Regions from separate parts of the Paenibacillus hamazuiensis genome, predicted to be linked through region 2. Evidence: riboswitches for the same ligand, from Rfam matches in the RefSeq annotation. Region 2 holds a riboswitch; the other holds the start of a gene.
What was found. Region 2 has a riboswitch for cobalamin ahead of MYS68_RS11280 (energy-coupling factor ABC transporter permease). Riboswitches for the same ligand answer to the same signal wherever they lie in the genome.
Positions count from the first base shown of each region.

Region 1: linked by a shared signal. The riboswitch ahead of MYS68_RS25770 (S-layer homology domain-containing protein) and the one ahead of MYS68_RS11280 (energy-coupling factor ABC transporter permease) in region 2 are both predicted to bind cobalamin.

Region 1 covers NZ_JALRMO010000001.1:5,930,964-5,935,860, forward strand. Annotated here, with positions in the region: gene MYS68_RS25770 (S-layer homology domain-containing protein) at 1-2,615, opposite strand, end outside; cobalamin riboswitch at 2,847-3,053, opposite strand; gene MYS68_RS25775 (NAD(P)/FAD-dependent oxidoreductase) at 3,430-4,332, shown strand; gene MYS68_RS25780 (MFS transporter) at 4,609-4,897, opposite strand, start outside.
Region 2 covers NZ_JALRMO010000001.1:2,544,236-2,549,132, reverse strand. Annotated here, with positions in the region: gene cbiQ (cobalt ECF transporter T component CbiQ) at 1-741, opposite strand, end outside; gene MYS68_RS11285 (energy-coupling factor ABC transporter substrate-binding protein) at 738-1,013, opposite strand; gene MYS68_RS11280 (energy-coupling factor ABC transporter permease) at 1,010-1,777, opposite strand; cobalamin riboswitch at 1,924-2,112, opposite strand; gene cyoA (ubiquinol oxidase subunit II) at 2,365-3,399, shown strand; gene MYS68_RS11270 (cbb3-type cytochrome c oxidase subunit I) at 3,413-4,897, shown strand, end outside.

The sequences.
Region 1 (4,897 bases), 3.4 Mb from region 2:
CCCAGCTCCTTGACCGCCTCGGTCAGCGCCGTACCGCCAAGTGCGGTCGCCGCCGCTGTGGTTGCCCCCGCTTCGCTCCGCAAATCGGTCCCGCCGTTCAGCGTATAACGCCAGGATACTTTATCTCCAGCTTTTAACGTGGCGGTAGCGGCTCCCGAGTTGAGGTAGCTGCCGTTGACCGCGTACATCCAACCGCTGAGCGGCCCCCGGTCGAACTCCTTCAGCCCGTCGATGCCCCGCACGTAAGCCGTCGGACCCGAACCGGACGACTCAACACGGTCCGCGCCCAACGCGCGAATCAACACGGAATATGCCGTATCGCCGCTGCGCAGCGCCATCGATGTCGAGACAATCGTCCCCATATCTTTGTCCCCGATGACGGTTAAATAGATGACCGGTTCGCTGCCTGTTCCCGTGCCGCCCGATTTCGGCAGAATGGTGATCGTCTGCGCCGTATGAACGACGGTCGGCGCCCCTCCGGCAGCATACCCGGAAATATCGAGCGTGAAGGTTCCTTCGGCCAGTCCGGCAAACGTTGCGACGCCCTGACTGTCCGTCGTCGCCGTCAAATCCCCGACTTTGACCAAAACCCCTGCGGCCGGAACCGGCGCATCAAAGCCGTTCGTTTTGGTCACCGTCACGGTGAACGATTCGTTCGCTTTCGGCTGCGCAGGATTCAGCGTGACCGAATCGATCAGGTACGTCGTCGGATTGTATTGCGCGTCGAATCCGCCGTAATAGATAACGGCTTCCTCGCCCGGTTGAAGCGAGTAATCCGCCATCCCCACCATCGGAATGACCCATTTGCCATCGCGATGGATGGCATAAAGCCAGGAATCGGCATCCGACCCGACCGATTTAATATATTTTCCGAAGCTGAAATTAACGATTTGGAAAGGGACCTGCTTCTCGGTCAGCAGCTGCTGGACGCTATCCAGCAAATTCGTGAAATAAGCTTTTCCGGACGCATGTGTCGCCGAAGAACCTTCGATCCGGACGATGGCCGGATCGGAAGGAAGCGAGCCGATCATCACCGTCGCGGAGTCCGTGACGATTTTCGGAGCCGTTCCGGTGCGGTATCCCGTTACTTCCGCCTTATACGTGCCGCCGGGAAGACCGTCCGGGAACAGCGCTATGCCTTGGGCGTCCGTTTCCACCTTTTTGCCGCCGAGCTCCACATAAACGCTGGATGCCACGGTTACGTCTTCCCGGTTGTACACCCAGTTCCACACCGACTGCTGCACCTTCACCTGGAACGCTTGGCCGGCCACCGGCAGCGCCGGAGTAACCTCGATCGACTTGACCAGCGCGGTATCATATCCGCTGTAGTACAAATAAATTTCGTCGCCGCTGCGCAGCTCGTAATCATACAAGCCGAGCATGTTGGTGTTGGTGTAATCCCATACGCCTTGTCGCTTGACGTTATAATACCAATAAGTGCCGCCGCTGCCGGAAATCCCGTTTACCGATAAGAAAAAATGCTCCGGCGTTTCTTCATATTTGATACCCGCAATTTTTAACACCTGGGTTACCGCCTCGTAAGCGGTCTTTGCCGTAGCGTAGCCATCGGCGATCACTTTGTCCGGCCCGACGACACGGACGGCAGCGTTCACAGCCCCGGTCGTTCCTCCATTGCCGGAGCTTAGGACGGCTTCATACGATCCGCTGTTGCCGCCGGTAAACGCCTCATAGGCGGCCAGCGCCATCAAGGACTGCCCGGTCGCTCCCGCGCCGGAAGGGCCGCCGGTCACATGGGCGAACCCGCCGTCGCTTTGCCGGTAGCTGAACAAATAGCTGAGCGGATTGCCGCCTGCCTTCGTAAAGTCCGTACTGCGGGCGTCGACGCCGGCGGCGGACAACGCCATGATCACCTGCGCGGCGCTCTCCGAGCTTTCGCCGATCCCCTTTTCCGAAAAACCGCCGTTCGTCAGTTGGACTGCCGACAGCCAGTCGACGCCTTCGTCAATCGCCTGCTGTACGCCGGGCAGCGATTTGTATGCGGACAATGCGCCGATGGCGGATGCGGTAATATCTACGCTGCTCACTCCACCGGCCGCAAGCGGCCAGCCGCCGTCCTCATTTTGTTGCTGGATCAGCCAGGCTGCGATTTTATCGGCGCTCCATTTCGCGTTTTGCGGAATGCCGTATGTACCGCTGCTCAGGGCAAGCAGCGAGTAAATCGCGCCGTTCGTGCCCTGCGCCGTCATCGCATCGTTATCATAAATGCTTTGGATAAAATTCAGCGTCGTCTTGCCGGCCGCAATCTGCTCCGGGTTGCCTCCCGCCGCTTTCACGCCCAGCGCAATCCGGGCATAGTCGGTGACGTTGCTGTAGCGGCCGCCGTTTTGCTCCAGTTGGGCGCTGATCGCCGCCAAATACGAGACCGGAACCGGCTTCCCGGCTTTCGCCAGCGCATAGGCGTCCCAGTCCGTCAACGCGTTTCCGTCCACGGTCATGATATAACGTGCCGCGTCCTCCATCGCTTGCGGGACCGTGATCTGCCCCTTACCCGCTTCGTCCGCATACGCAGACGGCGTCCCGCCCAGCACGGACAGCAGCAGGCACCAGCTCAGCAGGATCAGGCCGGTCTTTTTTAAATAGGTACATCTCTTCATGTCTTGCAAATTCCCCTCTCTTTGTTGATAGCCTAAGCGAACCGAACGAATTCCCCAAAGCGAAACGGGCCTTTGCAGCGCATTCCTGACACTTTGGGGGCCCCGCATAATTTCCTAAACAGCAAAAAAGGCATCCCGGAGAAAGGGATGCCGAAATGATGCGCTGACAAACTTGCAGGCGAAGAATGTTCCTGACAGGCAGTCGTTCCCCTCTCCTATGTTCGCGTAGGCGGCGGTTCTCCCGGATAGGCAGATATCCTGACTTTGCGGATCGTAGCTGCTCTTCCGTCTTCCCGCCTCCTTGTGGAGACAGTGACCTGGTGGAAGACGCTCCCCGCTTACAGTGGCGCGACCGTGCCGGATTTTCACCGGACTTCCCTGTTTGCCGAAGGCATGGAGCCGCCGGCTCCCTCTTCGACATCTATCCGAGTATATTCAATTATTTTAAAAGGATACCACGAACCTTGCGGGCCGTCCAACCTTTTTTGCAAGCCTCGACTCATTGGAAAAATAAACCGGGAAAGCGGGATAAAACGGCATTTTGCTCCGGTCACTTCTTGTCTGCTTGACATACTACTGCCTTCAAGGATATTATAGATCCAATAAGTCCCCGATTCAAGACTGGGGGACTTGGCCCACGCCGCTTTAAGTGCGGATGGTCGTTTATCGGCAGCCGGCATATGAGATAGGCTATAGCGGCGCCGGTGTCCGTTCGGGTTCATTGCGCGGACTCGCCTTCCGGGTCGATCTGCTCGGGATGTCTAATTATGGACATAAAGAGTCTTTAATATCCAATTATAAGGAGCTGATTATGATGGTTTACGATTGCGCAATTATTGGCGGAGGACCTGCCGGTCTCAATGCTGCCCTCGTGCTTGGCCGAGCAAGACGAAGTATCGCTTTGATCGACAACAACCGGCCGCGAAATGCCGTTACGCATGCGTCCCACGGTTTTATTACGAGAGACGGCATTACGCCGTCCGAGTTCCGCCGCATTGCTTACGAGGAGGTGCTCCGGTATCCGTCTGTCGATCATTTGCAAACCGAAATCGTTTCCGTTCGCAAGCTGGAGTCCGGGTTCGAGCTGCTCGATTCGTCCGACGTTCGCGTTCAAGCGCGAAAGCTGATTCTCGCGACGGGCGTCAAGGAGATATTTCCGGACATCGAAGGCTTTTACCCGCTGTACGGAAAAAGCTTGTTTAACTGCCCTTATTGCGACGGGTGGGAACTGCGGGACCAACCTCTTGTCGTCGTTTCCGAACTGCCGACCTTTTTTCACTCGGCCAAGCTGCTCTTCAATTGGAGCAAGGATTTGGTCGTCTGCACAAACGGCCGGGCGCCTCTGACGGATGAACAAAAAAAGCAGCTCCAAGCCAAAGGCATTGTGGTCATGGAGCAGCGTATTGCGGCGTTCGTCGGTCAAAACGGGCGCTTGGAGCATGTCCGGTTCGCGGACGGAACCGAGATTCCGCGGGCCGGAGGTTTCGTGATTCCCCGATTCGTGCAAAGCGTACCGTTCGCGGAGCAGCTCGGCTGCGAAACAACGCCTATCGGCGGGATTGCGACCGATGAATGGGGACAAACCCATATCCCCGGCTTATTTGTCATTGGAGATGCTGCGTACATCGGGCCCTCTCAATTGGTGCTTGCCGCGGCGTCCGGCAGCCGGGTCGCCATGAGGATAAATACGGATTTGTCGGACGAGGAGTTTGAGTGAGCCTTTAAGAATCAGTACCTGCCTATAAGTATCGGCCACCCTCATCGATCTTTTTAGCGAACTATAGGGGGCTGTCGATTAATCTTGCGTTTTTTGCTTAAATTGCGCCCAAAAGGGTAAACTTGTAGCGGGAACAGTAGTACGCCTTCAGACAAACCTAATGATTTAGGGATTTATGAAAGCCTGTGTCGACGCGAGTCCAACCGTGGCCGACGAACTCATACAACCGGCAAAACAAGACCACGGACACAGAGGGCGAAAAGCGGATGGGCCAAGCTACTTCCCCATTGTCGGTACGGCGACCGCTTTCCGCTCCAATTTCCAGAACACCCACAGCATATCGGCAAGCGCGAGCAGCCCCAGGACAAAATACACCGCCCCAAACGTGGTAGGTTGCCCGAGCGAGGTGAAGTTCAGCGAACTTGCGTCAAACTCGATCGCTTTGGTCAGGACGGAGCCGCTGATCGCCCCAGCCAAAAAGTTAACCAGGTTGTAAACCCCCATTCCAATCCCGGTTTGCTCCCTCGGCAGAGAAGAAGAAACGGCTTTGGCCAGCGACGCCTGC
Region 2 (4,897 bases):
GCCTTCCCAGTTATAGCGGGGCGGCATCGGCTTCGCGGCATACGGTGCCATCTGAATTTCCTCCGTAAATCCCCTTGCGGTGAGTCCGTATGATAGTCCCTTGTAACGGTGCATCGTTTTATCGAACAGTCTTACGATCAAGACGGACATGTCAGTAAGCTTGCTTCGAAAGTTTGCATGCCCTCCGCGCGTTAATTGAGCTTTGTACATGGTAGAGGCGGTATCCAGAAGCAAAAAGAGGAACCGGTACATGATCAGCATCAATTCCAGGACTAAAGAGGGCATGCGCAGCTTTTTCAAAACTTGAAACAGCTCCGTAGTCGGGATCGTAAGCGTTACGAAAGTGAGACAGGATAAACAAGCCGCAACACGAGCGAAAAGATGGCCCGCCTTCCAAATTCCAGTTTCGGTGACACTGACCGCCCAATGGGCAATGACGAATAGAATCGACTTCGAAGCCATGGGAAGAGCTTCACCGAGCGGCTCAATCTCGAGGATGATGGCCGGCAGACTAGCCGCATAAAACAAACATGGTACACCTATCAATACGAAATAATATTTGACAGGGATACGGGCGTATATGACCGTCCATATACACATCCAGCTCATAATGGCGAATTGTACGAAAGGATGCGATAGGTAGGAGAGGATAAACAACAAAGCTGCGAATGTACACTTCCACAAGGGAGACACATTTCTTAGCTTATTCTTGTATGAAAGTGTGTCAATTATCTTGATCATTGGGCTTTGGATTTGCCTTTAAACCATCCAATCACATAACCGATAAAGCCGGCTCCAATAGCTGCCTGCAGCGCGAACAACATGCTTTCGGTTTCGGAAGGAAGCTCAAACAGCGATGAAAACCATGGCCGGTAGGAGGGGCTAAGCTCGGCGATCGCTTGCTCCGCGGCATCGTCTGCTCCGCCAAAGTCACCATTGACGAAGAGCAGGGGGAGAACAGCGAGCAGGATCACAGCCAGTAACATCAATATATTTTTGCTTCGATTTGTCATGATTGATTTGCTCCTTTCATTTTACGCTGCAGTACGGACAGCTCCTCCGAGCTGTAGGTTTGCAGCCAGTTCCAAATCAATACGGTCAGAATACCTTCACTTATCGCTAAAGGGATTTGAGTTAGTGCAAATATGCCGCCGAACTTAACAAAAGAGACCAGGATCCCGCCGCTCTCCGCCGGAAACGCTAATGCCATTTGGATGGAAGTGACGACATAGGTGGATAAATCGGCCGATGCGGCAGCCGTAAAAATAGCCAGCTTCTGCTTCCCCGTCGACTTCATCATTCCTTTATAAACGGTATAGCCAATGATCGGTCCAATGACAGCCATCGAGAAAGCGTTGGCCCCCAATGTGGTTAAGCCACCGTGCGCGAGCAGCAAAGCCTGGAATAACAAGACGATGGAGCCAAGCACGCTCATAGGCAGCGCCCCAAACATAACCGCTCCGAGACCGGTCCCGGTCGGATGCGAGCTGCTGCCTGTAACCGACGGGATCTTAAGCGCCGAAAGGACGAATGTAAACGCGCCGGCTAAGCCCAGCATAATTTTCAACTCGGGTGTTTCCTTTGTTATTCTGATCAACGCCCGCAGCCCCAATATAAAGAACGGCAAGAACAAAACCCACCAAAAAATTGCCCAACCCAAGGGAAGAAAACCCTCCATAATATGCATGGCATAAGCGGACTGAGGTTCATTTACGGCAAAGTACAGGGTAAACCCTAGAATTAATAATAAGGTGCTCGCTGTTTTTTGGACTTTCATTTGCATTTCCTCCTGTAACTAAAATGGATCGAACAACAAAAAAACCAACCCAAGATTGGATTGGTTACGGAGTACGCTTCAATAGACGGCTATGAAGAAAAATAGTCGGCACATGGTTTCGTACACCTCTCCTTTCCGCGAAGGCTTGTGGGTGTTTAAATTAGGTAGGTCTCCTGGCTCTCGGTTCTTCGTTTTCTCTCGTCTTCCCCGTATGATTACGAGTGACTTCGCCTGAGAGTAACTCCCCGATTACAGTGGCGGGACCGCTCGGGATTTGCACCCGATTCCCTGTTACCCCTTGTCTTCACAAGGGCACCTAATTTAGCAGTGTATGCAATTCATAAGTTTCAAATAACAACTATTCGATATGAATCGGTTATTTCCTTCTTAGTAGCATAAATTCTTTTAAAGATAACACCGGATTCGATAAACTGGCTTCGAGGCAGACAATAGCGTATACAAACTATTTTAGAAATAAAGTTGAAATATGTTATATTTTTCAAATTATTACGGACACTATACATGTTAATGACATCCCTGAGGCTAAATAAGTGAATGCTCAGTACTGCTTAGGAGATGAGGGACTTATGAAAATTGCGAATATGCTGCGAGGCTTTACCGCGCTTGGCGTCGTCGCGGGCATTTTCACGCTAACCACGGGCTGCGAGTCGATGATCGTCTTCGATCCGAAGGGGCCAATTGGCGCCCAGCAGCGTGATTTGATCAATTTCACGATACTGCTCTGTCTTATTATATTGGTCCCGGTTCTGCTTCTTACGGCCTGGATTGTATGGCGCTTCCGCGACAAGAAGAACAACAATGCGCCCTACCAGCCCATATGGTCTCACAGTACTAAACTGGAGATTATTTGGTGGGGTATCCCGATTCTCGTCATTTTGGTCCTGGCCATTGCGACGGCGCGTTATACGTACGCGCTTGATCCGGCTAAACCGCTCGAATCTGAGAAGAAACCCGTCACGATCCAGGTGACGTCTTTAAACTGGAAATGGCTGTTTCAGTATCCGGAGCAAGGTATCGCAACCGTCAACTACCTGGTCATTCCGGAACGTACACCGATTAAGTTCGAGCTCACCTCGGATGGTCCGATGAACTCGTTTTGGGTGCCGCAGCTTGGCGGGATGATTTACACGATGTCCGGCATGTCGACGACGCTTTATCTTCAAGCGGACGAGCCGGGTAATTATATGGGCACCGGAGCCAATTTTACAGGCCGCGAATTCGCGAAAATGGGTTTTACCGCGAAGGCCGTTACCCAGGCGGATTTCGATAAATGGGTAACGGAAGCCAAGGGGAGCGGAAACGCGCTGACGGACGAAGGCTATCAAAAGCTTGCGCTGCCCGGAATCTCGGACCGCATTACATACGCTTCGATTCCGTCCGGCTTGTTCGAGAAAATTGTCCACGAGTACTCCATGAGCCGCGGAGCGCCTCCGGGGATTACCCGGAAGGCGCAAACTCTCAGCGGCGAGAAGGCGGCGGAGCATACCGAGGGCGGACAGCTTCCACCCGGCAATAATGCGCAGAAGGATGTCCATGACATGGGCAATTCCGGCCAATCCAATCATCACATGGACGGCATGCATATGAATCATGGCAAATGAGAGGATGACTTCCGTGATTGACCAAATAAAAGATTTTGCTTCGTGGTTTTTCGTCACCGGCGACCCGCTGATTTACGGAGCGGACGTCGCCATCGTTCTGACGATGGCAGCCATCGTCATAGTGCTGACATATTTCAAGAAATGGGGCTGGCTTTGGCGCGAGTGGTTGACGACCGTCGATCATAAACGAGTCGGAATTATGTACATTATCGCTTCGCTCCTCATGCTGTTCCGCGGCGGCGTCGACGCGCTGATGATGCGGACGCAGCTCGCTTTTCCCGATATGAAGTTTTTGTCGCCGGAACACTATAACGAGGTGTTCACGACTCACGGTGTCATCATGATCTTGTTCATGGCAATGCCGCTCATGTTCGGCTTATTCAACATCGCGGTACCGCTGCAAATCGGCGCGCGTGACGTCGCTTTTCCGTTCCTGAATTCGCTCAGCTTCTGGCTGTTTTTCTTCGGTGCGATGCTGTTCAATATGTCGTTCGTTATCGGTGGATCGGCGAATGCCGGCTGGCTGTCGTATCCGCCGCTCTCGGAATTGACGGGCAGCCCCGGCGTAGGGGAGGATTTCTACATCTGGGGTGTGCAGATTTCCGGGATCGGATCGTTGATGACGGGAATCAACTTCATAGTGACCATCGTCAAAATGCGTGCGCCCGGAATGACTTGGTCGAAAGTGCCGATGTTTACATGGTCGGTGCTCTCAAGCTGCATTGCGATCATCGTCGCGTTCCCCGTGCTGACCGTCACGCTGGCGCTTCTGTTTCTGGACCGTTTTTTGGGAGCGCATTTCTTCACGATGGACGGCGGCGGCAACGCCATGATGTACGTTAACCTGATCTGGATGTGGGGGCACCCGGAAGTTTACATCGTCGTGCTGCCCGCTTTCGGGATTTTCTCGGAGATCGTGGCGACCTTCTCGAAGAAACGTTTGTTCGGCTACGGTTCCATGGTGTTTGCGATGATAAGCATCAGCCTCATGGCGTACTTTACATGGCTCCATCATTTTTTTACGATGGGATCCGGTGCGGATGTCAATCTCTTCTTCGCGATTACAACCATGATCATTGCGATTCCGACGGGAGTCAAAATTTTCAACTGGCTGTTCACGATGTATCGCGGCCGGATTACGATTACAACACCGATGCTTTGGACGATCGGATTCATTCCCTGCTTTGTCATCGGCGGTATGACCGGTGTCATGCTCTCTGTCGCGCCTGCGGATTTTCAGTTCCATAACAGCTATTTCCTGATCGCCCACTTTCACCAGGTGCTGATCGGCGGCGTTGCCTTCGGCTACTTCGCGGGCTTGAGTTACTGGTGGCCGAAAATGTTTGGCTTCAAGCTAAATGAAACGATCGGAAAATGGGCGTTCTGGACTTGGAACATCGGTTTTTATGTGTGCTTTATGCCTCAATATGTAGTTGGTCTTGACGGCATGACCCGCCGCGTGAGCTCCTACGGCTGGGATACCGGCTGGTGGGCGCTG